DNA from 2 places in the Bacillus rugosus genome. Region 2 is predicted to be linked to the other one. Evidence: a T-box and tRNA genes for the amino acid it is inferred to sense, from the RefSeq annotation. Region 2 holds a T-box; the other holds one or more tRNA genes.

Region 1 (15,744 bases), 1.6 Mb from region 2:
AAAAATAGACAGAGTCTGAGACCCTGTCAAATGTTTTTAATTTGTAACAATTTATTATGAAATTGTATAGTTCGGAGATTCTTTTGTAATTTGTACATCATGCGGATGGCTTTCACGAAGTCCTGCGCCAGTCATGCGAATGAACTGAGCTTCTTCTCTTAAAGCGCGAAGATCTTTGGATCCGCAATATCCCATACCAGAACGAAGACCGCCGACTAGCTGATAAACGGTTTCTTCAACTGGTCCTTTGTAAGGTGTGCGTCCTTCAATTCCTTCTGGAACGAATTTTTTGTTTTCTTCTTGGAAGTAACGGTCTTTACTTCCTTTCTCCATTGCAGCAACTGATCCCATACCGCGGTATACTTTAAATCTTCTGCCTTGGTAGATTTCAGTTTCACCAGGGCTTTCTGACGTGCCAGCAAGCAAGCTTCCGAGCATAACAGCATGTCCGCCGGATGCTAATGCTTTAGTGATATCGCCAGAGAATTTAATGCCGCCATCTGCGATGATTGTTTTGCCGTGTTTTCTTGCTTCAGTCGCACAATCATAAATCGCTGTAATTTGCGGAACACCGACACCCGCTACCACGCGTGTAGTACAAATTGAACCAGGTCCGATTCCAACTTTGACAACGTCTGCTCCAGCTTCGATAAGAGCTCTGGTCGCTTCAGCTGTTGCCACGTTTCCAGCAATAATGTTTAATTCAGGATATGTTTCACGGATTTTTGTTACTGTGTTTAATACACCCTGAGAATGTCCGTGAGCAGTATCAATAACAATAACATCAACATTAGCTTCAACAAGCTTTTTAACGCGAGTCATTGTGTCGCCAGTTACACCAACTGCCGCGCCAACGATCAGACGGCCGTGAATGTCTTTAGAAGAGTTCGGGAACTCAATGACTTTTTCAATGTCTTTAATTGTAATAAGACCTTTTAATTTATTCTGGTCATCAACGAGAGGAAGCTTTTCAATTTTATGTTTCTGCAAAATCTTTTCAGCTTCATCAAGAGTCGTTCCTACAGGTGCAGTAACAAGCTCTTCTTTCGTCATGACATCGCTGATTTTCATTGAGTAGTCAGAAATAAAACGCAGATCACGGTTTGTAATAATTCCGACAAGCTTTTGATCTTCTTCGTTATCTACAATCGGAACACCGGAAATTCTGTATTTCCCCATCAAGTGCTCCGCATCAAATACTTGGTGATCAGGAGTTAAAAAGAAGGGATTTGTGATAACGCCGCGCTCAGAACGCTTTACTTTATCAACTTGTTCAGCCTGCTGTTCAATGGACATATTTTTATGAATGATGCCCAAGCCGCCCTGTCTAGCCATTGCAATTGCCATTGCTGATTCTGTTACAGTGTCCATACCTGCGCTGATGACAGGAATATTCAGCTTTAACGTTTTTGTAAGTTCTACAGATAAATCCACATCACGCGGAAGTACCTCTGACTTTGCTGGTACAAGCAGCACATCGTCAAACGTTAAGCCTTCTTTTGAAAATTTACTTTCCCACATTAGTAAATCCCCCTCTTTTCGGCAAAATATTATATGTAGATTATCAACTAGCCAAGAGCATGTCAAGGAAGCATTAAAGAGTTGAAATATTTAGATAATGGAAAGGATTAAGAAATACATATGACATATCATGAGTGGAAAGACTTAGCGCTATTTTATTCCGTTGAATCAACCCAGAAATTTCTAGAGAAAGTGTATACCTTAAACGATATTGACGATGCGAAAAAGAACTCTTTTAAAAACAGTGAACGGTTTATTTATTTCCTAAAGCATGCCGAATCGTTTTATAAACAAGCCTCATATTCCCCTTTAGAAATCAAACCGATTCTTTTATTTTACGGAATGGCACAACTTATCAAAGCATGTCTCGTAACACGGGATCCTCATTACCCAAGCCATACGTCGGTACTGGCACATGGCGTAACAACAAGAAAGCGAAAGAAACAAAATTATTGTTTTAGCGATGATGAAGTAAAAATACAACGGAACGGCCTATGCATACATTTCATGAAACACTTATTCGGACAATCGGATATAGTAGATGAACGGTACACCATGAAAAAATTATTAATGGCGATTCCAGAACTAAGTGATACTTTCTATTTTCAGCAGAAAGAACGTTTTATGACAAAAGTCGAGAAGGAGAAGAACAGGATTTCTGTACCAGAGGATGTGGTCATCAATTATAAAATGTCTGATTCAAGATTTGCCGAATATATGAGCCATCATTTTCAATGGTCTTTTGCAAAGAAAAGTGAACACGGGCTGCTGTTTGAAATTTCACCACAAGACATGAAGCCATGGACATCAAACAGCTTGTTGTATGACATGGGTAAGAACCAATATTTTATCCCTTCCCAAAGGGAACAATTTCTGAGACTTCCTGAAATGGCAATTCATTATTTAATTTTGTACAACATAGGGATGATCGCGAGGTATGAGACAGAATGGTGGTATGAGTTGTTAACGCAGCATATAAGTGATGATTACGTGCTGATTCAGCAGTTTTTATTAGTGACAGAAAACAAGTTTCCGAAATATGCTTTACAATTTCTTCTTCATTTTTGACACACAAAAAACCCAGCTCATTGAGCTGGGTTTTAACCTTGCCTTGGCGGCGTCCTACTCTCACAGGGGGAAACCCCCGACTACCATCGGCGCTGAAGAGCTTAACTTCCGTGTTCGGTATGGGAACGGGTGTGACCTCTTCGCTATCGCCACCAAACAAATTGAGAGTGTTCTCTCAAAACTAGATAACAGATGTGACATCATTCAAAATGTGGGTTAAGTCCTCGATCGATTAGTATCTGTCAGCTCCATGTGTCGCCACACTTCCACCTCAGACCTATCAACCTGATCATCTTTCAGGGATCTTACTTCCTTGCGGAATGGGAAATCTCATCTTGAGGGGGGCTTCATGCTTAGATGCTTTCAGCACTTATCCCGTCCGCACATAGCTACCCAGCGATGCCCTTGGCAGAACAACTGGTACACCAGCGGTGCGTCCATCCCGGTCCTCTCGTACTAAGGACAGCTCCTCTCAAATTTCCTGCGCCCGCGACGGATAGGGACCGAACTGTCTCACGACGTTCTGAACCCAGCTCGCGTACCGCTTTAATGGGCGAACAGCCCAACCCTTGGGACCGACTACAGCCCCAGGATGCGATGAGCCGACATCGAGGTGCCAAACCTCCCCGTCGATGTGGACTCTTGGGGGAGATAAGCCTGTTATCCCCGGGGTAGCTTTTATCCGTTGAGCGATGGCCCTTCCATGCGGAACCACCGGATCACTAAGCCCGACTTTCGTCCCTGCTCGACTTGTAGGTCTCGCAGTCAAGCTCCCTTGTGCCTTTACACTCTGCGAATGATTTCCAACCATTCTGAGGGAACCTTTGGGCGCCTCCGTTACCTTTTAGGAGGCGACCGCCCCAGTCAAACTGCCCACCTGACACTGTCTCCCCGCCCGATAAGGGCGGCGGGTTAGAAGGTCAATACAGCCAGGGTAGTATCCCACCGATGCCTCCACCGAAGCTAGCGCTCCGGTTTCCAAGGCTCCTACCTATCCTGTACAAGCTGTACCAACATTCAATATCAGGCTGCAGTAAAGCTCCACGGGGTCTTTCCGTCCTGTCGCGGGTAACCTGCATCTTCACAGGTACTATAATTTCACCGAGTCTCTCGTTGAGACAGTGCCCAGATCGTTGCGCCTTTCGTGCGGGTCGGAACTTACCCGACAAGGAATTTCGCTACCTTAGGACCGTTATAGTTACGGCCGCCGTTTACTGGGGCTTCAATTCGCACCTTCGCTTACGCTAAGCGCTCCTCTTAACCTTCCAGCACCGGGCAGGCGTCAGCCCCTATACTTCGCCTTACGGCTTCGCAGAGACCTGTGTTTTTGCTAAACAGTCGCCTGGGCCTATTCACTGCGGCTCTCTCGGGCTTGCACCCTAACAGAGCACCCCTTCTCCCGAAGTTACGGGGTCATTTTGCCGAGTTCCTTAACGAGAGTTCTCTCGATCACCTTAGGATTCTCTCCTCGCCTACCTGTGTCGGTTTGCGGTACGGGCACCTCTCACCTCGCTAGAGGCTTTTCTTGGCAGTGTGGAATCAGGAACTTCGCTACTACATTTCGCTCGCCATCACAGCTCAGCCTTATGGGAAACGGATTTGCCTATTTCCCAGCCTAACTGCTTGGACGCGGATATCCAATACCGCGCTTACCCTATCCTCCTGCGTCCCCCCATTGCTCAAATGGTGAGGAGGTGGTACAGGAATATCAACCTGTTGTCCATCGCCTACGCCTTTCGGCCTCGGCTTAGGTCCCGACTAACCCTGAGCGGACGAGCCTTCCTCAGGAAACCTTAGGCATTCGGTGGAGGGGATTCTCACCCCTCTTTCGCTACTCATACCGGCATTCTCACTTCTAAGCGCTCCACCAGTCCTTCCGGTCTGGCTTCACAGCCCTTAGAACGCTCTCCTACCACTGTTCGAAGAACAGTCCGCAGCTTCGGTGATACGTTTAGCCCCGGTACATTTTCGGCGCAGAGTCACTCGACCAGTGAGCTATTACGCACTCTTTAAATGGTGGCTGCTTCTAAGCCAACATCCTGGTTGTCTAAGCAACTCCACATCCTTTTCCACTTAACGTATACTTTGGGACCTTAGCTGGCGGTCTGGGCTGTTTCCCTTTCGACTACGGATCTTATCACTCGCAGTCTGACTCCCAAGGATAAGTCATTGGCATTCGGAGTTTGACTGAATTCGGTAACCCGGTAGGGGCCCCTAGTCCAATCAGTGCTCTACCTCCAAGACTCTTACCTTGAGGCTAGCCCTAAAGCTATTTCGGAGAGAACCAGCTATCTCCAGGTTCGATTGGCATTTCACCCCTACCCACACCTCATCCCCGCACTTTTCAACGTGCGTGGGTTCGGGCCTCCATTCAGTGTTACCTGAACTTCACCCTGGACATGGGTAGATCACCTGGTTTCGGGTCTACGACCACGTACTCATGCGCCCTATTCAGACTCGCTTTCGCTGCGGCTCCGCATCTTCTGCTTAACCTTGCACGGGATCGTAACTCGCCGGTTCATTCTACAAAAGGCACGCCATCACCCGTTAACGGGCTCTGACTACTTGTAGGCACACGGTTTCAGGATCTCTTTCACTCCCCTTCCGGGGTGCTTTTCACCTTTCCCTCACGGTACTGGTTCACTATCGGTCACTAGGGAGTATTTAGCCTTGGGAGATGGTCCTCCCGGATTCCGACGGAATTTCACGTGTTCCGCCGTACTCAGGATCCACTCAGGAGAGAACGAAGTTTTGACTACAGGGCTGTTACCTCCTATGGCGGGCCTTTCCAGACCTCTTCATCTACCTCGTTCTTTTGTAACTCCGTGCAGAGTGTCCTACAACCCCAAGAGGCAAGCCTCTTGGTTTGGGCTAATCCCGTTTCGCTCGCCGCTACTCAGGGAATCGCATTTGCTTTCTCTTCCTCCGGGTACTTAGATGTTTCAGTTCCCCGGGTCTGCCTTCTCATATCCTATGAATTCAGATATGGATACCACTCCATTACGAGTGGTGGGTTTCCCCATTCGGAAATCTCCGGATCAAAGCTTGCTTACAGCTCCCCGAAGCATATCGGTGTTCGTCCCGTCCTTCATCGGCTCCTAGTGCCAAGGCATCCACCGTGCGCCCTTTCTAACTTAACCGTTAAAAAGAATCACTATGTGATATCTTGTATTACTAATTGAATGTGATGTCTACTGTTATCTAGTTTTCAAAGAACACGTTGGTGGAGCCTAGCGGGATCGAACCGCTGACCTCCTGCGTGCAAAGCAGGCGCTCTCCCAGCTGAGCTAAGGCCCCGTTATTTAAGATGGTGGGCCTGAGTGGACTCGAACCACCGACCTCACGCTTATCAGGCGTGCGCTCTAACCAGCTGAGCTACAGGCCCATCTTAACTTATTCAAGGAACAAAGTTCCTTCAAAACTAAACAAGACAGGGAACGTTCTGTTTATAAGACCCAAGGTCTTATATTCCGTAAATATCCTTAGAAAGGAGGTGATCCAGCCGCACCTTCCGATACGGCTACCTTGTTACGACTTCACCCCAATCATCTGTCCCACCTTCGGCGGCTGGCTCCTAAAAGGTTACCTCACCGACTTCGGGTGTTACAAACTCTCGTGGTGTGACGGGCGGTGTGTACAAGGCCCGGGAACGTATTCACCGCGGCATGCTGATCCGCGATTACTAGCGATTCCAGCTTCACGCAGTCGAGTTGCAGACTGCGATCCGAACTGAGAACAGATTTGTGGGATTGGCTTAACCTCGCGGTTTCGCTGCCCTTTGTTCTGTCCATTGTAGCACGTGTGTAGCCCAGGTCATAAGGGGCATGATGATTTGACGTCATCCCCACCTTCCTCCGGTTTGTCACCGGCAGTCACCTTAGAGTGCCCAACTGAATGCTGGCAACTAAGATCAAGGGTTGCGCTCGTTGCGGGACTTAACCCAACATCTCACGACACGAGCTGACGACAACCATGCACCACCTGTCACTCTGCCCCCGAAGGGGACGTCCTATCTCTAGGATTGTCAGAGGATGTCAAGACCTGGTAAGGTTCTTCGCGTTGCTTCGAATTAAACCACATGCTCCACCGCTTGTGCGGGCCCCCGTCAATTCCTTTGAGTTTCAGTCTTGCGACCGTACTCCCCAGGCGGAGTGCTTAATGCGTTAGCTGCAGCACTAAGGGGCGGAAACCCCCTAACACTTAGCACTCATCGTTTACGGCGTGGACTACCAGGGTATCTAATCCTGTTCGCTCCCCACGCTTTCGCTCCTCAGCGTCAGTTACAGACCAGAGAGTCGCCTTCGCCACTGGTGTTCCTCCACATCTCTACGCATTTCACCGCTACACGTGGAATTCCACTCTCCTCTTCTGCACTCAAGTTCCCCAGTTTCCAATGACCCTCCCCGGTTGAGCCGGGGGCTTTCACATCAGACTTAAGAAACCGCCTGCGAGCCCTTTACGCCCAATAATTCCGGACAACGCTTGCCACCTACGTATTACCGCGGCTGCTGGCACGTAGTTAGCCGTGGCTTTCTGGTTAGGTACCGTCAAGGTACCGCCCTATTCGAACGGTACTTGTTCTTCCCTAACAACAGAGCTTTACGATCCGAAAACCTTCATCACTCACGCGGCGTTGCTCCGTCAGACTTTCGTCCATTGCGGAAGATTCCCTACTGCTGCCTCCCGTAGGAGTCTGGGCCGTGTCTCAGTCCCAGTGTGGCCGATCACCCTCTCAGGTCGGCTACGCATCGTTGCCTTGGTGAGCCATTACCTCACCAACTAGCTAATGCGCCGCGGGTCCATCTGTAAGTGGTAGCCGAAGCCACCTTTTATGTTTGAACCATGCGGTTCAAACAAGCATCCGGTATTAGCCCCGGTTTCCCGGAGTTATCCCAGTCTTACAGGCAGGTTACCCACGTGTTACTCACCCGTCCGCCGCTAACATCAGGGAGCAAGCTCCCCTCTGTCCGCTCGACTTGCATGTATTAGGCACGCCGCCAGCGTTCGTCCTGAGCCAGGATCAAACTCTCCGATAAAGTAGTTTGACTGACTACGCACATTACTGTGCGATTTTATAAAAATGAATTAACAGGTACGTTTTGTCTTGTTTAGTTTTCAAAGAACTTTGTGTGCTTCTCTCGAAGCGACTACTTAATAGTAACATTTTTAGTTAACTAGGTCAACACTTTTTTTAAAAAGTTTTTGCTAGTGATGTTTGTGTCTTTTAAAAGACAACAGAAATGATTATACCATAATTATTATGACTGTAAAGGGTTATGGCACAAAAAAAGCGCAGCTATTTCAGCTGCGCTTTTTCTCACACTTCTTCTTGTGTTTCTTCTTGCTCATCTTCTTCGCTTTTCTCTACCAATGCTACTGTAGCAACATGCTCTTCTACCGCCATTCTGATAAGGCGTACACCTTGAGTGACACGTCCGGTGATTGAGATATCATTAATGTCCATTCTAATGAGTACGCCGCTTGCTGTAATAATCATTAGATCCTCTTCACCTTTAGTAGCTTTTACTGTTACTAATTGGCCGTTGTTCTCGGTGATTTTCGCTGTTTTGAGTCCTTTTCCGCCACGGCTTTGGGTTCTATACTCTTCAGCCGGAGTTCGTTTTCCGTAACCTTTTTCAGTTACGATAAGGACATGTGATTCTTCCTCTAATATTTCCATGCCGACAACAACGTCATCATCGGTCAAGGTTATGCCTTTTACGCCTGCCGCAGTTCTTCCCATTTCCCGGACATCTGTCTCAAGGAAACGGATCAGCAATCCATTTTTCGTTCCGATGATCATTTGTTTTGTGCCGTCAGTTAGACGTACACCCATCAATTCATCATCCTCACGAAGACTCAGGGCGATTAGGCCATTGTTGCGGATATTAGCGAACTGAGACAGCGAAGTTCGTTTTGAAACCCCGTGCTTTGTTGTGAAGAAAAGGTAAAGCTCCGCATTGAATTCAGTGACTGGAATAATTGCGTTAATCCATTCACCCTTTTCTACCTCAAGCAGGTTAATAATCGGGATTCCTTTTGCTGTTCTGCCGTACTCAGGGATTTCATATCCTTTTGCACGATACACTTTCCCTTTGTTCGAGAAGAAGAGAATCGTGTCATGAGTTGACGTAGATATTAAATGCTCAACGAAATCATCTTCATTTGTTCCCATCCCCTGTACACCTTTTCCGCCTCGTTTTTGACTGCGGTAAGTTGATGCAGGAAGACGTTTGATGTATCCGTTGTGTGTCAGAGTGACGACGATATTTTCTCTCTCGATAAGATCTTCATCTTCAATTGTTTCCAGTCCAGAAGTGACGATCTCCGTACGTCTCTCATCGTTGAAACGCTCTTTGATTTCAGTGAGTTCTTCACGGATGATCTCAAGCACTTTATATTCATTTGCCAAAATGTCTTTTAGCTCTGCAATTAATTTAACAAGAGATAGATATTCTTCTTCAATCTTTTCACGTTCTAGTCCTGTTAAACGCTGCAGCCTCATATCGAGGATCGCTTGTGCTTGCTTCTCTGTCAATGAAAATTGTTCAATTAGACCTGTTCTCGCGATTTCAGCCGTTTGAGAATTACGGATAAGAGAAATAACTGCATCGAGATGATCAAGAGCAATTCTCAAACCTTCCAAGATATGAGCTCTCGCTTCAGCTTTACGCAATTCATATGCCGTACGGCGTCTGATTACGACTTTTTGATGGTCAAGGTAATGCTCCAGGCATTGCTTTAGATTTAAAACTTTCGGCTGACCGTCAACAAGCGCAAGCAGGTTAATACCAAAAGATGTTTGCAGCGCAGTTTGTTTGTATAGGTTGTTTAGAATAACATTTGCATTGGCATCGCGTCTGATTTCAATGACAATTCTCATACCTGTACGGTCTGATTCATCGCGTAAATCTGTGATGCCCTCTATCTTCTTGTCCCTAACGAGATCTGCAATTTTCTCGATTAATTTAGCCTTGTTTACTTGGTAAGGAATCTCTGTTACGACAATTCTTTCTTTGCCTGAAGATGTATGATCGATCTCAGCTTTTGCCCGAATCGTAATAGAACCTCGACCAGATTCGTATGCCTTACGGATACCGCTGCGTCCCAAGATCTGACCCGCAGTCGGGAAATCAGGCCCTGGAATGAATTCCATAAGTTCCGAGATTGTGATGTCCGGGTTCTCACTGACAGCAAGTACACCATCAATGATTTCCCCAAGCTGGTGCGGAGGAATGTTTGTTGCCATACCTACCGCAATACCGGCAGCACCGTTCACGAGCAGATTCGGGAACCTTGAAGGCATAACAACGGGTTCTCTTTCTGACCCATCATAGTTATCCTGATAATCAATTGTGTCTTTTGTGATATCTCGAAGAATTTCCATCGAGATCTTAGACATTCTTGCTTCTGTATAACGCATGGCAGCCGCTGAGTCTCCGTCAACAGAACCGAAGTTTCCGTGACCGTCAACGAGCATATAACGATAGTTGAAATCCTGTGCCATTCTGACCATGGATTCATATACCGCTGAATCACCGTGCGGGTGGTATTTCCCGATAACTTCTCCAACGATACGCGCGGATTTTTTATAAGCCTTGTCACTCGTCATCCCCAAATCATTCATAGCATACAAAATCCGTCTATGAACCGGTTTTAAACCGTCACGAACATCTGGAAGAGCACGGGACACAATAACGCTCATTGCATAATCCAAGAAGGACGTACGCATTTCCTGACTGATATTTATTTCACGAACTTGTGGTGTGTTTTGTTCACTCATTAAAAAACCTCCCTGAAGTATCACATGAAATATGTGGGAGTAGATTGTCCATTATGATCTTCAATACGATTTCACTATTCTCCATTATATCAATAAACTTATGATTATACACATTAAATTGCTAGAATATATAGGTATTGCAAGCATTACTGCATCTGATCCCGTTCAGAAAAAAGCCTTATTTCTAATTGGAAATAAGGCTTTTTATATTAGATGTCAAGATTTTTAACGTATCTCGCATTTGCTTCTATGAAGTTTCGGCGCGGTTCTACTTTGTCGCCCATCAGCATTTCAAATGTCTCATCCGCATCCATAGCATCTTCAAGAGTTACCTGAAGAAGTGTTCTAGAGCTCGGATCCATCGTTGTCTCCCATAGCTGGGTGGCATTCATTTCACCAAGACCTTTATAACGCTGCAATCCAGGCTTAGGCGTTTGAGGCAGCGTTTTTAGCAGGTCTTCAAGCTCCTTGTCATTGTATGCATATTCAACACGTTTCCCCTGTTGAACCTTGTAAAGCGGCGGCTGCGCAATGTACACGTAGCCATTTTCGATAATCTGACGCATATATCTGTAAAAGAACGTTAATAGCAGTGTTCTGATGTGCGCGCCATCAACGTCGGCATCTGTCATAATGACAACTTTGTGGTAACGGGCTTTCTCCAGGTTGAAATCTTCCCCGATACCTGTGCCGAGCGCTGTAATCATAGAGCGAACTTCGTTGTTAGAAAGGATTTTATCCAGTCTCGCTTTTTCAACGTTCAGGATCTTACCTCTAAGCGGCAAAATAGCTTGGAAATGTCTGTCGCGGCCTTGTTTAGCAGATCCTCCGGCAGAGTCACCCTCTACGATATACAGCTCGGAGATGCTCGGGTCTTTTGAAGAGCAGTCCGCCAGCTTACCGGGAAGGTTTGAAATTTCCAAAGCGCTCTTGCGGCGTGTTAATTCACGCGCTTTTTTTGCAGCCATTCTTGCTCTTGCCGCCATTAATCCTTTATCGACAATTTTTTTGGCCGCATCTGGATTTTCCAGCATAAATGTTTCCATCGCTGTAGAAAATAACGTATCGGTAATCGTCCGCGCTTCTGAGTTGCCTAGCTTTGTTTTCGTTTGGCCCTCAAACTGCGGATCAGGGTGTTTGATTGAAATAATCGCGGTCAGCCCTTCTCTTACGTCATCTCCGCTTAGGTTTGGATCATTTTCTTTAATAAGCCCTTTTTTTCTGGCGTAATCGTTGATAACACGAGTCAGACCCGTTTTGAAACCCGCTTCGTGGGTACCGCCTTCGTACGTGTTAATGTTATTTGTAAAAGAGTAAATGTTGCTTGTGTAGCTGTCATTGTATTGCAATGCCACTTCAACCGTAATGCCGTCCTTTTCGCCTTCGATGTAAATCGGCTCTTCATGGACTACTTCTTTAGAACGGTTTAAATACTCTACATAACTTTTAATTCCGCCTTCGTAATGGTACTCATTTTTGCGCTCTTGCCCTTCACGTTTATCTTCAATCGTGATGTTTACGCCTTTTGTCAAAAAGGCTAGTTCGCGCACACGGTTAGCAAGCAGATCATAATCATACACAGTTGTTTCTGTGAAAATCTCAGGATCCGGGACGAAATGTGTCGTCGTTCCTGTATGATCCGTTTCGCCAATGATCTCAAGGTCTGAAACCGGAACTCCGCGTTTATAAGTTTGACGGTGGATTTTACCGTCACGGTGCACCGTCACAACAAGCTCGGTTGAAAGCGCGTTTACGACTGACGCACCTACACCGTGCAATCCTCCAGACACTTTATAACCGCTTCCGTCAAATTTCCCTCCGGCATGGAGCACCGTCATAATGACTTCTACTGCAGGACGGCCCATTTTTTCATGAATACCGACTGGAATACCGCGACCATTATCTATTACCGTGATGCTGTTGTCTTTTTCAATTTGGATATTGATATCCGTACAATAACCTGCGAGGGCCTCGTCAATACTATTGTCGACAATTTCCCATACCAGGTGGTGAAGGCCTTTGCTGTTTGTTGAACCGATATACATCCCCGGTCTTTTACGAACAGCTTCCAATCCCTCTAGTACCTGTATCTGATTTTCATCATAACTGTTTTGCTGCTGTTCCATAGCCACGTCATTCACCTACACTTTTCTAAACGATATATTCGTGATAAAAAATTTCTAAGAATCTATTTCAAACATAAATTGCGCACGTTTTTTTAATGTGCTGGAAGATAAGGGAGAGTAATATATATTCTGAACCGTGACTACGATAGATTTGGGCGTGCCGTTTACGGAAGGCACCACCTTGTGTTTCTGTTTTTTCAGAAATTCTTCAACAATAGGCGACATGTTGGCTTTAAAGTCAAAAATGCCGACAATATCTCGTGTTGAAACCACAAAGTCATCACCTAAATGAATATACAATTGCCCACCTCATTTCTTCACTTCACTAACGCACCGTTTTGCACACGGAACATTCCTGCTTGGCGTAAGGTTTCGTGATCAATGCCATCAACGCTTGTCGTTGTGACAAACGTTTGTACACGGCCTTGGATCGTATGAAGCAAGTGCGACTGGCGATAATCATCCAGCTCACTCAGTACATCATCCAATAGTAAAATGGGATATTCTCCGATTTCTTCATGGATCAGGTCAATCTCCGCCAGCTTAAGGGACAATGCCGTCGTTCGCTGCTGTCCTTGAGAACCATACGTCTGCACATCGCGTCCGTTCACGTAGAAAAGAACATCGTCACGATGAGGCCCTGACAGCGTAACACCGCGCTCAATTTCCTTTTCTCTTAATTTAGAAAACGCTTCTTGATAGCTATCTCCTATTTTCGACAAGTCTTCAGGATCTGATACCTCAAGAGCCGTATGGTACTTTAGGGTCAGTTCTTCAAGCCCTCTTGAGATGCCCGCATGGATAGGCTGAGCCCATTTTTCGAGCTGCGCTGTAAACTGCAGGCGTTTTACGACGACTTTTGCTGCAACTTCTACAAGCTGATCAGTCAAAACATCAAGCATTGTTCTGTCAGTTTGTTTTCTTGTTTGCAGCTGCTTCAAAAAATGATTTCGCTGGGAAAGGATTTTCTGGTAAAGAGAAAGGTCATGCAGGTAAACAGGAGAAACCTGTCCGATTTCCATGTCAAGAAACCGCCTTCTCACTTGAGGGCTCCCCTTTACAAGATTTAAATCTTCCGGCGCGAACATAATGGTGTTGAGGGCCCCGACATACTGGCTGAGCTTTTGCTGTTCAATATGATTGACCTTGCCCTTTTTACCCTTTTTGGAGATGACGAGCTGCATCGGGATCGCCCCGTTTTGCTTCATCACTCTTCCCTCTATTTTAGCATAGTCTTTGTCCCACCGTATAAGTTCTTTGTCATTTGACGTCCTGTGCGATTTCGCCATGGACAAGACATAGATCGCCTCCATGAGATTTGTTTTCCCCTGGGCGTTTTCTCCGATGATCACATTTACTTTATTTTCAAATTGAAGTTCAGCATGGTCGTAGTTGCGGTAAGATGTCAGTTCTAAGTTCTGGATATACAATCAGTGTCACCCGCTTTAATTGACGACTTGAAATGAACCAAATCCTTCAATCTCTACCACATCTCCAACATACAGCTTTCTGCCACGGCGATTGTCCGGCTCGTTGTTCACAAGCACTTCATGTTCGCTTAAAAACCACTTTGCCATACCGCCTGACTGAATAACATCGGCTAATTTCAAGAATTGTCCGAGGGTAATCATCTCTGTATCAATTGAAATCGGATTTGCCATTATATCGACCTCTTTCAAATATCACTAATATCTAATTGTACTAAAAAAAAACGAATTAGGGAAAGGGAAAACTTGTCGGAGCAGATGCCGAATAGAAAAGCTGCCGAACGTGTCGGCAGCAGTGTATCGGATTAATAGGTTCTGACAGGAAGGATAAGCTGTACAATCGTTTCATCATTCGGTGTACGTATTAAGAAAGGTCTCATTGCACCTGTAAAGCTTACGCGTATTTCTGCTCCTTCAAGCACCTTTAGTGCATCCAACATATATTTTGGACTAAATGAGATATTTAATTCCTCACCTTCAATTTGATCAGCAAGAATCGCTTCGACAACTTTACCGATTTCAGGTGAGTTGGAAGAGATCTCAATGGATTCAGCTGGTTTTGCAGACAGCTTCACCACGTTGTTGCGTCCCTCTCTCGCTAAAAGAGATGCACGATCAATCGCCTGAAGGAATTCTTTTGTGTTCACAATGATTTCGGTTTTGCTTTCTTGCGGAATCAGGCTGGTTGTATCCGGATAATTTCCGTCCAGAAGCCGCGAGAAGAATAAAACGTTTTTCGCTTTAAACAGAACTTGGGTTTCTGTGATCACGATATCTACAAGTTCCTGGTTGTCATCCAAAATCTTGCTGAGTTCAGTTAAGCTTTTTCCCGGAATCACGACGTTATAAGATCTGTCTTCTGGAATATCGAGTTTCGCTTTTCTTAATGCAAGACGGTGGCTATCCGTCGCAGTGCATAATAATTCACTTTGCTCCACTTTCCAGTTTACACCTGTCAAGATAGGGCGTGTTTCTGAGGTGGACACGGCGAATACTGTTTGTCTGATTAGATTTTTTAACAAATCAGTCGGAATTTGAATCGCATGATGTTCTTCGATCTGCGGCAAGTGCGGATACTCATCAGCATCCAGCCCGTTTAGATTAAATTCAGCTTTGCCAGAACGGATAATCGTCAAATACTGGTTTTGCACTTCGATTTCTACAGTCGCCATCGGCAGTTTTTTTACAATCTCACTAAAGAAGCGGGCTTGTAAAACAATGCTTCCAGGCTGTTCTATTGTGACGATCTCTTTATCTCCTTCTTCTTTTGGAATGAAGGATTCAATTGAAATATCTGAATCGCTTCCTGTAAAGGATACGCCATCATCTGATGCAACAATCTTAACACCAGTCAGAATGGGAATCGTAGTTCTGGATGAAACTGCTTTTAATACATCTTGGACACTTTCAACAAGACGATCTTTTTGAATCGTGAATTTCATTTTTATCCTCCTAACGGATAATGTATTAATATATATATTTTTAAAAAATAGTAGAAGTAATAGTAGGGCTTGTGGATTTGTGGATAAGTTGTGAAAAAGACAGGAAACACAGCCTATCCACATGTGGACAGACTGTGTATGACTTCTGAAAAGTTATTCACACTTTCCCCGATTAATCCCCGGTCCTGCTATTTAAGCTGTTCTTTAATTTCTTTTACATGCTGCTGAAGCTGTTCATCGTCTACCAGCAGTTTTGAAATTTTTTCGTGCGCATGAATAACGGTCGTATGGTCACGGCCTCCAAACTCTTCACCGAT
Region 2 (15,744 bases):
AAGCCGGCATTGAACTTCCCGGTGATTTGATTCTGCAATCGGTTATCGGGGAGGAAGTCGGAGAAGCCGGTACGCTTGAATGCTGCAAGAGGGGCTATCATGCTGATTTTGCAGTTGTTGCGGATACGAGCGATATGCATATTCAAGGCCAAGGCGGTGTCATTACAGGCTGGATCGAAATCAAAAGCAGTCAAACGTTTCATGATGGGACGAGGCGGAATATGATTCACGCAGGCGGAGGAACATTTGGAGCAAGCGCAATTGAAAAGATGGCAAAAATCATTGCAGGCCTCGGTGAACTTGAACGCCACTGGTCCATTATGAAAAGTTATCCCGGTTTTAAACCAGGCACAAATACGATTAACCCGGCTGTCATAGAAGGCGGCAGACATGCGGCTTTTATAGCGGACGAGTGCCGGCTGTGGATCACAGTCCATTTTTACCCGAATGAAACTCATGAACAAGTGGCAGCGGAAATAGAAGATTACATTAACCGACTGAGTGACAGTGATATTTGGCTTAGGGAAAACCGCCCTGTTTTCAAGTGGGGAGGCTCATCTATGATTGAAGACAGAGGAGAAATTTTTCCGGCTCTGGAAGTTGACCCTTGCCACCCAGGCGTCTCAGTGCTTACAGCTTCTCACGAGAAAGTGAAACGGGAGTGTCCGGTTGTTGACGTTTCTCAATCCGTTACAGACGGAGGCTGGCTGTATAATGCCGGCATACCAAGCGTGATTTACGGTCCTGGTGATCTGCATAATGCACACTCTGTGAACGAGGAGGTATCGATTGAGCAACTGGTAGATTATACGAAAATTATGCTCAATTTTATCATCGGCTGGTGCAGCCGTAAAAAAGAACAGTGACCATGAAAATTTCTTCTTGCTGACAAGGTTCAGCCCGCCCGTTCATATACTTGAAAAAAGGACGGAAAAAGGACGTGATGGAATGATCAGCATTTCAGAATTTCAGGTGAAGGATGTCGTCAATGTCTCAAATGGAAAAAAGCTGGGGAGCATTGGTGATATAGATATCAATGTGACCACTGGAAAAATTCAGGCGATCATACTGGGGGGGAATGGGAAAGTTCTCGGATTTTTTGGAAAAGAAGAGGAATTGGTCATTCCATGGCGAAATATAGTAAAAATCGGAGAAGATGTAATCTTGGTCCGATTAAGTGAACCGCATGCATAACCTGCTTTGTCTGCCGCGGATTGGCAAATGCCGGAAGTCTCGATTCTTCCGGCACATTTCATTTAGAAATATGCAAATCGGCGCTCAACGAATGCAGAAAGATGTGGTAAAATAAGTGGGAAATTCCGCTTTTTTAAATGTTTGTCGAAAGGTTGGATCATCATGAATATATATCACCCATTCAGTCTTACCACACCCTCGACACTCATGATACAAGACTGGACACAAACGAATCAAAACAACAGAGAAGTCATTGCCGGATTTACTACGAAAAACGGCGGTGTCAGCCAAAAGCCTTTTGAATCGTTAAATACAGGATTGCACGTTCATGACAAAGATGCAGATGTAGTTAAAAATCGTGAATATATTGCCGATATGTTTAATATTGATTTGCAGTCTTGGGTATTTGCTGATCAGACACATGATAATCGCGTTCAAAAAGTGACGCAGAGGGATAGGGGAAAAGGCGCCCGAGAGTATCATACGGCTTTAAAAGCAACGGACGGGCTCTATACAAATGAAAAGAATGTGTTTTTGGCATTATGCTTTGCTGATTGTGTGCCTCTTTACTTTTATGATCCGGTTAAATCGCTTGTCGGGGTCGCCCATGCTGGGTGGAAAGGCACTGTCAAACAGATTGGCAGAGAAATGGTGAAGCGATGGACCGAGCAGGAAGGTTCTAATCTCTCAGATATTTATGCTGTTATTGGACCATCTATCAGCGGAACATGCTATACGGTAGACGATCGTGTCATGGATGCTGTCCGGGCATTGCCGGTGTCGGGAGAACGTGCCGTAAATCAAACGGCACAGGCGCAATATCAGCTTGACCTGAAAGAGCTGAACCGCCTTATATTGATCGACAGCGGTTTGGCAAATGAACAGATTTCTGTCAGCGGTTTATGCACGGAAAGTGAGCCGTCTCTTTTCTATTCTCACCGCCGCGATCAGGGGAAAACTGGACGGATGATGTCCTTTATCGGAATGAAGGAGGCATAAAAGATCTTGCGTGTTGTTGATAATTTACGACATATAAACGAACGAATAAACGAAGCATGTAACAGATCGGGCCGAAGCTCCGATGAAGTTACGGTTATTGCAGTCACAAAATATGTATCGCCTGAAAGAGCACAAGAGGCAGTGGATGCGGGCATTACCTGCCTCGGAGAGAATCGGGATGCGGAACTGCTCCGCAAACAGGAAGTGATGAAAGGGAATCCGGAATGGCATTTTATCGGCAGTCTGCAATCAAGAAAAGCAAAAACTGTCGTCAATTCTGTTTCCTATATCCATTCCTTAGACCGGCTCTCATTAGCGAAAGAAATCGAAAAACGGGCTGAAGGTACTGTCCAATGCTTTGTGCAGGTCAATACCTCTCTTGAGCCTTCTAAACACGGCATGAAAAAAGAAGAAGTCATTCCATTCATACAGGAGCTTTCCGGTTTCGAACACATCGTTGTGGCCGGATTGATGACAATGGCTCCGCTGACTGATGATCAAGATCAGATCAGAGGCTGTTTCAGGGCGCTGAGAGAACTCCGTGATCAGGTTCAGGAGCTGAAACAGCCGAACGCTCCGTGTACTGAACTGTCGATGGGCATGTCAAATGATTTTGAAATTGCAATTGAAGAAGGGGCTACTTATATTAGAATCGGCTCATCGTTAGTCGGATATGAAACAGGGGGTGTACAGCAATGAGTATGAAAAATAAACTGAAAAACTTTTTCTCAATGGAAGATGAAGAATACGAATATGAATATATTGAGACAGAGCAAGAATCTCATGAAGAGCATGAGCAAAAAGAAAAACCTGCTTATGCCGCAAACAAACCGGCGGGCAAACAGAATGTAGTGAGCTTGCAAAGTGTTCAGAAATCCTCTAAAGTGGTGTTGAGTGAGCCGCGCGTTTATGCGGAGGCGCAGGAAATAGCCGACCATTTGAAGAACCGGCGGGCAGTTGTCGTCAATCTTCAGCGTATACAGCATGACCAGGCCAAGAGGATTGTTGACTTTTTAAGCGGAACTGTTTATGCCATCGGCGGCGATATTCAAAGAATCGGCTCGGATATTTTCCTCTGCACGCCTGACAACGTAGATGTATCAGGCACAATTTCTGAGCTCATATCTGAAGACGAACATCAGAGGTGGTAAAGCGAGATGATCCTTTATCAAGTTTTTTCGGTTTTAAGCTTATTAATCACAATATACTCATTTGCCCTGATCATATATATTTTTATGTCATGGGTGCCGAGTACAAGGGAAACGGCAGTCGGGCGTTTTTTAGCTTCGATTTGTGAACCATATCTCGAACCATTCAGAAAAATCATCCCTCCGATCGCAATGCTGGATATTTCACCGATCGTAGCCATTCTTGTGCTTCGGTTTGCGACAACCGGCTTGTGGGGGCTTTATCGCATGATTGCGTTTTAATGTGACAGTTTGATAGGGGCTTGGCAGCAGCCAAGCCTCTTTACATAGAAGGGAAAGACGATGAGCGATATATATCAGCACTTCAGAAAAGACGAGCGGGCCTTTATTGACCAGGCGCTCGAATGGAAAAGTATTGTCCAGGAGCAGTACCGGATGAAGCTGACTGACTTTTTAGATCCCAGAGAGCAGGTTATTCTCTCAGCTGTTACCGGACAGGCAGACGTCGGGCTTGCTTTTTCCGGCGGCTATGACAGAGCGGAACGAAAACGGGCGATTCTGTATCCAGAGTACATCACTCCGGAAGAATCGGATTTTGAACTGCAGGCGTTTAACGTCCGTTATGCTGAAAAGTTTGTCTCAGTAGATCACCGTTCTCTGCTTGGTGCATTAATGGGCATAGGCTTAAAGCGGCAAAAGTTTGGTGACATCGTGTTTTCTGAGACATCAGTGCAATTGATTGTCTCAGCCGATACCGCTGATTTTGTGGCTGCACAGCTTACCCAAGCAGGCAAAGCTGCGGTCAGCCTAGAGAAAATTGACTTGTCAGACCTTAACATTCCAGCAGTTGATGTCGAAATAAGAGATGACACGGTTTCTTCTTTAAGGCTTGACGCCGTCTGCGCCTCTATGAGCAGACAATCCCGCCAGAAATCACAGACGCTTGTGAAAAACGGACTCGTGAAAGTGAACTGGAAGGTAGTTGAAGATCCTTCATACATGGTGGCAGAAGGGGACATGCTGTCTATCAGAGGCTTTGGCCGATGCAGCTTAACAAAAATCGAAGGAAAAACCAAGAAAGACAAATGGAGAGTCACGTTTGAACGACAAAAATAGTCGGTTTTTCAGTTTTTTTCTCCATCTGTGCGAAATTTGTTTTATAATGTGAACTAGATAACCGTACTGAAATGTAAAAATGGAGGTGGCATCATGCCATTAACGCCAAATGATATTCACAACAAGACGTTTACAAAAAGTTTTCGCGGATATGATGAAGATGAAGTAAATGAATTCTTAGCGCAAGTCAGAAAAGATTACGAAATTGTTCTCCGTAAGAAAACTGAGCTTGAAGCGAAAGTCAATGAACTTGATGAAAGAATCGGACACTTTGCTAATATTGAAGAAACGCTGAATAAATCGATTTTAGTTGCTCAAGAAGCAGCTGAAGACGTAAAACGCAATTCTCAAAAAGAAGCAAAGCTGATTGTTCGGGAGGCGGAGAAAAACGCTGATCGCATTATCAACGAATCTTTATCAAAATCAAGAAAAATTGCCATGGAAATTGAAGAACTGAAAAAACAATCTAAAGTTTTCAGAACACGTTTCCAAATGCTGATTGAAGCCCAGCTCGATCTTCTGAAAAATGACGATTGGGATCATCTGCTTGAGTATGAAGTCGACGCAGTATTTGAGGAAAAGGAATAAATTCTCTGATTACCTTGACATCTTCTTAGCTTGTCGAATATAATACGTTCATAAATTCAGATGAAAAAACGGTTGAAAGGGACAGTCATGTTTCCTTCAGGCCTTCATAGCGACCCGGAGATGGTGAGAGTCCGGGATGGCCGGAATCATGTAGATCAGCCCTTAAGTTTCCTTTCTGAACTCACAGTAGGTTAGGACGTTCATCACGTTACGATGCTCGAGAGGAAAAAGCATATGCAGGCTTTTTCTAAAAGGGTGGTACCGCGAGATAAGCTTTCTCGTCCCTTATGGGATGAGAGGGCTTTTTTTATTTTCTGAAAAAATGCAGTGGAGGAATGAAAATGGATTTTAAAGATACGCTCTTAATGCCGAAAACAGATTTCCCGATGCGCGGAAATTTGCCAAACCGTGAGCCTGACATTCAGAAGACTTGGGAGGAAGAGGATATCTACCGTCTTGTGCAGGAACGGACGAAAGACCGCCCGAAATTTATTTTACATGACGGACCTCCGTATGCAAACGGCGATATCCATATGGGACACGCGCTTAACAAGATTTTGAAGGACTTCATTGTCCGCTACAAATCAATGAGCGGCTACAACGCGCCGTATGTACCGGGCTGGGATACACACGGATTGCCGATTGAAACGGCTCTCACAAAAAACAAAAAAGTAAACCGCAAAGAAATGTCAGTAGCGGATTTCCGCAAACTGTGCGAAGAGTACGCTTGGAAGCAAATCGAGGGACAGCGTGAGCAGTTTAAACGCCTGGGTGTCCGCGGTGATTGGGAAAACCCTTATGTCACATTAAAACCGGAATACGAAGCGCAGCAAATCCGCGTATTTGGTGAGATGGCAAAACGAGGCTACATCTATAAGGGTCTTAAACCGGTTAACTGGTCACCTTCAAGTGAGTCTGCTTTGGCGGAAGCTGAGATCGAATATCAAGACAAACGTTCAGCATCTATTTATGTTGCTTTCGGTGTAAAAGACGGAAAAGGCGTTCTTGAAAACGGCGAGCGCATCATCATTTGGACAACAACGCCTTGGACAATTCCGGCGAACCTCGGAATTTCAGTGCACCCTGATCTTGAGTACAGCGTGATTGCAGTAGGTGAAGACCGCTTTGTCGTAGCTAGTGCTTTAGTCGAAAATGTAGCATCTGCATGCGGATTTGATCAATATGAAGTGACAAGAACGATCAAAGGGAAAGACCTTGAGAACATTGTAGCGGAACACCCGCTATATGGAAGAGATTCTCTCGTTATGCTTGGTGAACACGTAACAACTGATGCCGGGACAGGCTGCGTTCATACAGCGCCGGGACACGGGGAAGATGACTTTATCATCGGCCAAAAATACGGTTTAGATGTGTTATGCCCAGTTGATGCAAAAGGTGTAATGACAAGCGAAGCTCCAGGCTTTGAAGGCATGTTCTATGATGATGCGAACAAAGCGATCACAGAGCAGCTTGATGAAAAAGGCGCGCTTGTGAAGCTTGAATTCATTACCCACTCTTATCCGCATGATTGGAGAACAAAGAAACCAACCATTTTCAGAGCGACAGCGCAATGGTTTGCGTCTATTAAAGATTTCAGATCAGACCTGCTTGATGCCATTAAAGAAACCAAATGGGTTCCTGAATGGGGCGAGCAGCGTTTACACAACATGGTTCGTGACCGCGGAGACTGGTGTATTTCCAGACAGCGTGCATGGGGTGTGCCGATCCCGGTATTTTATGCTGAAAACGGAGAACCGATTATTACAGATGAAACCATTGAACATGTTTCTGAATTGTTCAGACAGCATGGCTCAAACATTTGGTTTGAAAAAGAAGCGAAGGATCTTCTTCCGGAAGGCTTTACGCATCCTGGCAGCCCTAACGGCACATTTACAAAAGAACAGGACATCATGGATGTTTGGTTTGATTCAGGCTCTTCCCATCAAGCGGTGCTTGAAGAACGTGAAGACCTCGTTCGCCCGGCTGATTTATATCTAGAAGGATCAGACCAATACCGCGGCTGGTTTAACTCATCTCTTTCTACAGCAGTAGCCGTAACAGGAAAAGCGCCATATAAAGGTGTGCTCAGCCATGGATTTGCACTGGATGGAGAAGGACGCAAGATGAGTAAATCAATCGGTAACGTCGTTGTTCCAGCTAAAGTGATGAAACAGCTTGGTGCCGACATCTTGAGATTATGGGTGTCCTCAGTTGATTATCAGGCGGACGTTCGCGTGTCTGACGCCATTTTGAAGCAGGTTGCTGAAGTATACCGTAAAATCCGCAATACGTTCCGTTTCCTTCATGGTAACCTATTCGATTTTGATCCGAAAACGAATGCGGTGGCTGTCGAAGATCTTCGCGAAGTGGACCAATATATGCTGATTAAACTGAACAAACTGATTGATAAAGTGAAAAAAGCGTATGATGAGTATGAATTTGCAGTTGTATATCACAGCATCCATAATTTCTGCACAATCGAATTGAGCTCATTCTATCTTGATTTCGCAAAAGATATTGTGTACATCGAGCATGCGGATCATCCGGATAGACGCAGTATGCAGACAGTATTCTATGAAACGCTTCTTGCATTAGTGAAGCTTTCAGCGCCTATCCTTCCTCATACGGCTGACGAATTATGGTCTCATTTAACATTTGTTGAAGAGCAGAGCGTTCAGTTGACAGATATGCCGGAAACAATCACGGTTCCAAACAGCGAAGCGACAGAAGATAAATTTGACCGCTTTATGGCTTTCCGTGACGATGTGCTAAAAGCGTTAGAAACTGCGCGGAATGAAAAAATTATCGGTAAATCATTGGAAGCGAACCTGAAATTGTATCCAAACAAAGAAAACCAAGAGCTCTTGGCTTCCATTAAAGAAAATCTTTCTCAGCTGTTTATTGTTTCTGAACTGACAATCAGCGAAGAAAATGAAGCGCCGAACGATGCGCAAAGCTTTGCGACAGGGAAAATCGCTGTCGAGAAAGCCGAAGGCGAAATGTGTGAGAGATCCCGTGTAATTTCAAAAGATGTAGGTGCAAATCCGAAATATCCTACACTCTCACTGCGAAACGCTGAAATCGTTGAAAAATACTATCAAAAATAATGGAAAAGAGCCCGGCGTAAAAGCCGGGCTTTTTTTGTGCCAAGAGTGACATCGTTTAGAACGGCAGGAAAAATCTTATGTGCTTTAGATCATCGTTCACAGGCAACAATATAGGTACTACGTTAAGAGCAGGAGTTGTGATGAATGAATGATCAACTGACCGCAATATATACGGAACTTCTTCTGACGAAAGAAGAATTACAGTCGAGATTATTTGAGTATTCTTGCTTTCAGGCTTCAACAAGCCCACAAGCAGCAATCAATCATAAACAAAAAGCAACTCTGATCTATCACATTAAAGAAGAGCTACAAGACGTTCTCCTCGCATTGTCTAAAATCGAAAACGGCACATTTGGATACTGTGAAGAAACCGGGGATCCCATTCCTCTTTCAAAGCTGGCTGTGCTGCCGACTGCCCGCACAGCAAACGATTTTCTTTACTCTGTCCAATTTGAAAAAAAAACGCTTCCGCTGTGGAAATCAACGGATATCGAATATGGCCAGGCACTGTATGAATAACATTGTCTGGCCGGTTAATATGCCTGATATTTCTTTACTCCAGTGCTTTTTATTGATAAAATGCATAATGGATTAAAGTAACCGTAAACTGGAGGAACGTTTGTGCTGTATTATGTGATTGCACTACTTATTATTGCAGCCGATCAATTGACAAAATGGCTTGTCGTTAAGAACATGGAGCTTGGCCAAAGCATTCCGATCATTGATCAGGTATTCTATATCACCTCCCATCGCAATACGGGTGCTGCATGGGGGATATTAGCCGGTCAGATGTGGTTTTTCTACCTCATTACAACCGCGGTTATTATTGGCATTGTTTATTACATACAGCGTTATACAAAAGGACAAAGGCTTCTTGGAGTGGCCCTCGGACTGATGCTTGGCGGTGCCATTGGCAACTTCATCGATCGGGCTGTCAGACAGGAAGTTGTGGATTTTATCCATGTCATTATTGTGAATTACAATTACCCGATTTTTAACATCGCTGACTCTTCACTATGTGTCGGCGTAATGCTTTTATTTATACAAATGCTGTTGGACAGCGGGAAAAAGAAAAAGGAGCAATAGCATGAATCAATTTGATATAACCGCTTCAGAAGAACAAAAAAGTGAGCGGATTGATAAATTTCTGGCATCGACTGAGAATGATTGGTCGAGAACCCAGGTACAGCAATGGGTGAAAGATGGACAAATTGTCGTGAACGGAAGCCCTGTAAAATCAAATTATAAAATTCAGCCAGGTGATCAGGTGACAGTCACTGTACCTGAGCCAGAAGCGCTCGACGTGCTGGCAGAACCTATGGATCTGGATATTTACTATGAAGATCAGGATGTGCTTGTCGTCAATAAACCTCGCGGAATGGTTGTGCACCCAGCTCCCGGGCATCTTACGGGCACACTTGTAAACGGCCTTATGGCTCATTGCACGGATCTTTCCGGGATAAATGGCGTGATGCGTCCGGGGATCGTTCACAGAATCGATAAGGACACGTCCGGCTTATTAATGGTGGCGAAAAATGATATGGCTCATGAGTCACTTGTAAACCAATTGGTCAACAAAACGGTCACGCGTAAATATACGGCGGTTGTCCACGGGCTTATCTCTCACGATGATGGCACAATTGACGCGCCGATCGGACGGGACAAGAAAGACCGTCAAAGCATGACTGTGACGCGTGATGGCAAAAATGCGGTCACTCATTTTCATGTGCTTGAGCGTTTTCAGGATTTTACGTTGGTGGAATGCCAGCTTGAAACAGGAAGAACGCATCAAATTCGTGTTCATATGAAATATATCGGATTTCCATTAGCGGGCGATCCAAAATACGGACCAAGAAAAACGATTGATTTTAACGGACAAGCCCTTCACGCCGGAATTTTAGGTTTTGATCATCCTCGCACAGGCGAATATGTCGAATTTGAAGCACCGCTACCGGAGGATATGGCAGAATTAATCGAAAACCTCAGAAAAAACGATTGACAGACTGTTTCTTTTCTGAAATAATAAACGAAGCTGAATAGATTCTTTAAAACAGTCCAGAGAGGCTGAGAAGGATAACGGATAGACGGGATGCGTGTATATGTGCGCACCTTGTCCTGAAACCCCTCTATGCTCTGGCAAGAGGGGTTTTTTCTTCTATATGAACTGTGAGGTGTCATACATTGAATCAAAAAGCTGTCATTCTCGATGAACAGGCAATCAGACGGGCGCTGACCAGGATTGCCCACGAAATGATCGAACGTAATAAAGGAATGAATAACTGCATCCTTGTTGGCATTAAGACAAGAGGGATTTACTTGGCAAAACGTCTTGCGGAACGAATCGAACAGATTGAAGGGAGTCCTGTAACAGTCGGTGAAATTGATATTACTCTTTACAGAGACGATCTTTCCAAAAAAACGAGCAACGAAGAGCCGCTTGTAAAAGGTGCAGATATTCCGGTTGACATTACAGATCAAAAAGTGATCCTCGTAGACGATGTCCTGTACACAGGCAGAACGGTCAGAGCAGGTATGGATGCGCTTGTTGATGTAGGCAGACCTTCCTCCATTCAGCTGGCAGTGCTAGTTGACAGAGGACACCGGGAGCTTCCGATCCGCGCGGATTATATCGGGAAAAACATCCCGACATCAAAAGCTGAAAAGGTTATGGTTCAGCTTGATGAAGTAGATCAAAACGATCTCGTCGCCATTTATGAAAATGAATAATAGATTACCTTTTTAAAGGCAATCCAGAGAGGTTGCAAAGAGGTGCACAACAAAGTCCCGAAAGTATTCGGCAGGTCTTTGTATGCCTCTTTGCGTAAAAATAGCAAAGAGGTTTTTTTATACAGTCATTGAGTCATCCTAAAATGAACGTTAACAATCAGGGGGAAAATCATCATGAGTAAGAAAAAAGTAAATTTAGGAGTCAGGGATGTCCCGACACCTTTCTCTTGGGTTTCATTCAGCCTGCAGCATTTGTTTGCCATGTTTGGCTCAACGATTTTGGTTCCGAAGCTGGTCGGAATGAGTCCTGCTGTGGCATTGGTGACAAGTGGCATCGGGACACTTGCTTACCTTCTGATTACGAAAGGGCAAATTCCCGCGTATCTTGGTTCATCCTTTGCCTTTATTTCTCCGATCATACTAGTAAAAGCGACCGGCGGTCCGGGATCGGCAATGGTCGGGGCGTTTCTTGCAGGGCTAGTGTACGGGCTGATTGCCTTATTGATCAGGCAGCTTGGAACCGGGTGGCTAATGAAGATTCTCCCGCCTGTAGTCGTAGGCCCCGTAATTATCGTCATCGGACTGGGGCTGGCAAGCACTGCGGTAAACATGGCGATGTACGCTGATCCAAACGCGAGTGAATTGGTCTACAGCTTAAAGCACTTCAGTGTCGCAGGAGTTACACTGGCGATCACGATTATTTGCGCGATTTTCTTACGAGGATTTTTAAGCCTGATTCCGGTTCTGATCGGAATCATCGGCGGATACCTGTTTGCCCTTACTCAAGGGATCGTCAACTTCCAGCCGGTGCTTGACGCGAAATGGTTTGCAGTGCCTGAATTTATCATCCCGTTCAAAGACTATTCACCGTCAGTAACACTCGGCATCGCAGCGGCAATGGTTCCTGTCGCGTTTGTGACAATGTCGGAGCATATCGGCCACCAAATGGTGCTAAGCAAAGTTGTTGGACAAGATTTCATTAAAAAGCCGGGGCTGCATCGCTCCATCATGGGTGACAGCGTGGCCACAATCCTTGCTTCCCTGATCGGCGGTCCGCCGACAACGACTTATGGGGAAAACATTGGCGTGCTGGCCATTACAAGAGTATTCAGCGTCTTTGTCATCGGAGGCGCGGCGGTGATTGCCCTTTGCTTCGGCTTTATCGGCAAAATCTCAGCGCTGATCAGTTCAGTGCCGTCAGCGGTCATGGGAGGCGTCTCCTTCCTGCTGTTCGGAATCATCGCATCGAGCGGTCTCAGAATGCTGATTGACAACAAAATTGATTATGAAAACAACAGAAACCTCATTATTACGTCAGTTATCCTTGTGATCGGTGTAGGCGGCGCGTTTATCCAAGTGTCTCAAGGAGGATTCCAAGTGTCAGGAATGGCGCTTGCCGCAATTGTCGGTGTCATCTTAAACCTGATTCTTCCGCAGGCAAAGGAAGAGCAGGCGGACACATCTGAACAACATCATATTTAAAACCTTTTAAAGAAAGTCCAGAGAGGCTTGGAAGGGTTATGAAGAGAAGGAAGCTTCAATGCTGCCCTCTATTTAACCGTACCCCGAGTCTATCTTAGACCGGGGTTTTTTCAGCCTTAATGTTGAAATGAGAGGGGAAAAAACATGAAGCATTTAACGACGATGAGTGAACTCAGCACTGAGGAAATCAAAGATTTGCTTCAAATAGCACAAGACCTCAAAAGCAGAAAAATAGACAATCAGCTTACGGGAAAGTTTGCAGCAAACCTGTTTTTTGAACCAAGCACGAGAACGCGATTCAGCTTTGAGGTCGCAGAAAAAAAGCTGGGTATGAATGTCCTGAATCTTGATGGAACAAGCACAAGCGTGCAAAAAGGCGAAACCTTATATGACACCATTCGGACGCTCGAGTCAATCGGTGTGGACGTGTGCGTCATCAGGCACAGTGAGGATGAGTACTATGAAGAGCTTGTCAGCAAGGTGAATATCCCGATTCTGAACGCGGGAGACGGATGCGGCCAGCATCCGACACAATCACTGCTTGATGTAATGACGATTTATGAAGAGTTCAATACGTTCAAAGGGCTCACCGTCTCCATTCACGGCGATATCAAACATAGCAGAGTGGCTAGATCAAATGCGGAAGTTTTGACAAGATTGGGTGCCCGTATCCTGTTTTCAGGTCCTTCGGAATGGCAGGATGAAGAAAATCTATTCGGCACGTATGTCACAATGGATGAAGCAGTTGAGTCTTCCGATGTCGTTATGCTGCTGCGCATTCAAAATGAAAGACATCAGTCTGCTGTCAGTCAGGACGGCTATTTAAACAAATACGGCCTGACCGTAGAACGGGCTGAGCGTATGAAGCAGCATGCGATCATTATGCATCCAGCTCCGGTAAACAGAGGAGTGGAGATTGATGACAGCTTAGTCGAAAGCGAAAAATCAAGAATCTTCAAGCAAATGCAAAATGGCGTATTTATCAGAATGGCAGTGATACAGCGTGCCTTACAAACAAATGTGAAAAGAGGAGAAGCAGCGTATGTCATATCTCATTAAAAACGGCTGGATACTTAACGAAAATGGTGAAAAAACAGAAACGGATATTCGAGTGACGGGAGAAATCATTTCCGAAATTGGCAAGCTTGATGCAGCGGGTGAAGAAACGGTAATTGATGCAAAAGGCTTGCTTGTTTCACCTGGATTTGTCGATCTCCACGTACACTTCAGAGAGCCGGGCGGAGAGAAAAAAGAAACCATTGAAACCGGTGCAAAAGCCGCGGCGCGCGGCGGCTATACAACAGTAGCTGCAATGCCGAATACGCGGCCGGTTCCTGATACGAAGGAGCAGATGGAATGGGTGCAAAACCGTATAAAAGAAACATCATGCATCAGAGTTCTTCCATATGCATCCATTACGATCAGACAAATCGGTGATGAGATGACAAATTTTGAAGCTTTAAAAGAAGCAGGGGCATTTGCTTTTACAGATGACGGCGTCGGTATACAGACAGCAGGAATGATGTATGAAGCGATGAAACGGGCAGCCGCGATCGACAAAGCGATTGTTGCACATTGCGAAGACAACTCCTTAATTTACGGAGGAAGCGTTCATGAGGGAACATTCTCTAAAGCGAATGGGCTCAATGGCATTCCTTCTGTGTGTGAATCGGTTCATATTGCCCGCGATGTGTTGCTGGCAGAGGCGACAAACTGCCATTACCATGTATGCCATATCAGTACGAAAGAATCTGTCAGAGTCGTACGTGATGCGAAAAAAGCAGGAATCAGAGTGACAGCAGAAGTGTCGCCACACCATTTGCTGCTTTGTGATGAGGACATTCCGGGGCTTGACACAAATTATAAAATGAACCCTCCTCTCCGCAGTGCGGAAGACAGAGCGGCTTTAATCGAAGGTCTTTTAGACGGAACAATTGATTTTATCGCAACAGACCATGCCCCGCATACAGAAGAAGAGAAAAACACAGAAATGAAGCTGGCGCCATTCGGAATTGTCGGCTTAGAAACGGCGTTCCCGCTCCTATACACACATTTTGTCAAAAATGGCAGCTGGTCGCTGAAACAGCTCATTGACTATATGACAATCAAACCATGCGAAGCATTCGGTCTCCCATACGGAGCATTACAAACGGGGCAAGTTGCTGACATTACGTTAATCGATTTGGAAAAAGAAACAGTTATAGACAATGAAACATTTTTATCAAAAGGAAAAAATACGCCATTCAACGGCATCAGCTGCACCGGCTGGCCGGTCGCTACAATGGCGGCAGGGAAGCTTGCTTATGAAGAAGGGAGACTTGTCAAATGAAGAGACGATTAGTACTGGAAAACGGAGCGGTATTCGAGGGGAAAGCCTTCGGAAGCTTAGAACACAGCATGGGAGAAGTCGTTTTTAACACTGGGATGACAGGCTATCAGGAAATTTTATCTGATCCTTCTTACTGCGGGCAGATCGTAACATTAACGTACCCGCTTATCGGAAATTACGGCATTAACCGCGATGATTTTGAATCTATTACCCCTTTTGTGAAAGGGCTGATCATCAAAGAATTATGTGAACTGCCTTCCAACTGGCGTTCAGCATACACATTAGACGAGTATTTAAAAATGAAAAACATTCCGGGACTGCAGGGAATTGATACAAGAAAGCTGACAAGAATGATCCGCACGGCAGGCGCCCTAAAAGGAACATTCGCTTCACCTGATGAAGATATCGAGGCGGTGCTGAAAAGGCTGAACGAAACAGAACTGCCGAGAAATCAAGTATCCCAAGTATCTGCCAAAACAGCATATCCGAGCCCGGGAAGGGGCAAACGCATTGTCTTGGTTGACTTTGGCATGAAGCACGGCATTCTTAGAGAGCTGAACAAACGGAAATGTGACGTTATCGTTGTGCCTTACAACATTACAGCGGAAGAAGTGCTTCAGCTGAAACCGGACGGCATCATGCTTTCTAACGGACCTGGGGATCCGAAAGATGTGCCTGAAGCGATTGAAATGATTAAAGGTGTTCTCGGAAAAGTGCCGTTATTCGGAATATGTCTCGGCCACCAATTATTTGCGCTGGCATGCGGAGCGAATACTGAAAAAATGAAATTCGGCCACAGGGGCTCAAACCACCCGGTAAAAGAGCTGGCTACTGGAAAAGTCGCCTTAACATCTCAAAACCATGGCTATACAGTGTCATCCATCAGCGAAACAGAATTGGACGTGACACATATCGCCATTAACGACGATACGATTGAAGGGCTGAAGCATAAAACACTGCCGGCATTTACGGTTCAATATCATCCTGAAGCCTCACCTGGTCCTGAGGATGCCAACCATCTATTTGACAGATTCATCGAAATGATCGAAACAAC

The links. A T-box is a leader RNA that pairs with one kind of tRNA and senses whether it is charged. The one in region 2 lies ahead of ileS (isoleucine--tRNA ligase), so its partner is inferred to be a tRNA-Ile.
Region 1: it has a tRNA-Ile gene. The T-box ahead of ileS (isoleucine--tRNA ligase) is inferred to sense a tRNA for this amino acid. The anticodon was not compared.

Annotation. Positions count from the first base shown of each region.
Region 1 covers NZ_CP096590.1:1,213-16,956, reverse strand. The annotation lists gene guaB (IMP dehydrogenase) at 55-1,521, opposite strand; gene M0696_RS00065 (YaaC family protein) at 1,642-2,589, shown strand; rRNA gene rrf (5S ribosomal RNA) at 2,631-2,746, opposite strand; rRNA gene M0696_RS00055 (23S ribosomal RNA) at 2,802-5,729, opposite strand; tRNA gene M0696_RS00050 (tRNA-Ala) at 5,811-5,886, opposite strand; tRNA gene M0696_RS00045 (tRNA-Ile) at 5,898-5,974, opposite strand; rRNA gene M0696_RS00040 (16S ribosomal RNA) at 6,076-7,625, opposite strand; gene gyrA (DNA topoisomerase (ATP-hydrolyzing) subunit A) at 7,907-10,372, opposite strand; gene gyrB (DNA topoisomerase (ATP-hydrolyzing) subunit B) at 10,582-12,498, opposite strand; gene remB (extracellular matrix regulator RemB) at 12,553-12,798, opposite strand; gene recF (DNA replication/repair protein RecF) at 12,816-13,928, opposite strand; gene rlbA (ribosome maturation protein RlbA) at 13,944-14,159, opposite strand; gene dnaN (DNA polymerase III subunit beta) at 14,291-15,427, opposite strand; gene dnaA (chromosomal replication initiator protein DnaA) at 15,616-15,744, opposite strand, start outside.
Region 2 covers NZ_CP096590.1:1,630,947-1,646,690, forward strand. The annotation lists gene M0696_RS08355 (acetylornithine deacetylase) at 1-866, shown strand, start outside; gene M0696_RS08360 (YlmC/YmxH family sporulation protein) at 949-1,194, shown strand; gene pgeF (peptidoglycan editing factor PgeF) at 1,357-2,193, shown strand; gene M0696_RS08370 (YggS family pyridoxal phosphate-dependent enzyme) at 2,200-2,892, shown strand; gene sepF (cell division protein SepF) at 2,889-3,344, shown strand; gene M0696_RS08380 (YggT family protein) at 3,351-3,623, shown strand; gene M0696_RS08385 (YlmH family RNA-binding protein) at 3,684-4,457, shown strand; gene divIVA (septum site-determining protein DivIVA) at 4,551-5,045, shown strand; T-box leader at 5,108-5,334, shown strand; gene ileS (isoleucine--tRNA ligase) at 5,387-8,152, shown strand; gene ylyA (sporulation-related RNA polymerase-binding protein YlyA) at 8,297-8,671, shown strand; gene lspA (signal peptidase II) at 8,774-9,238, shown strand; gene M0696_RS08410 (RluA family pseudouridine synthase) at 9,240-10,151, shown strand; gene pyrR (bifunctional pyrimidine operon transcriptional regulator/uracil phosphoribosyltransferase) at 10,334-10,879, shown strand; gene pyrP (uracil permease PyrP) at 11,054-12,361, shown strand; gene M0696_RS08425 (aspartate carbamoyltransferase catalytic subunit) at 12,506-13,420, shown strand; gene M0696_RS08430 (dihydroorotase) at 13,404-14,690, shown strand; gene M0696_RS08435 (carbamoyl phosphate synthase small subunit) at 14,687-15,744, shown strand, end outside.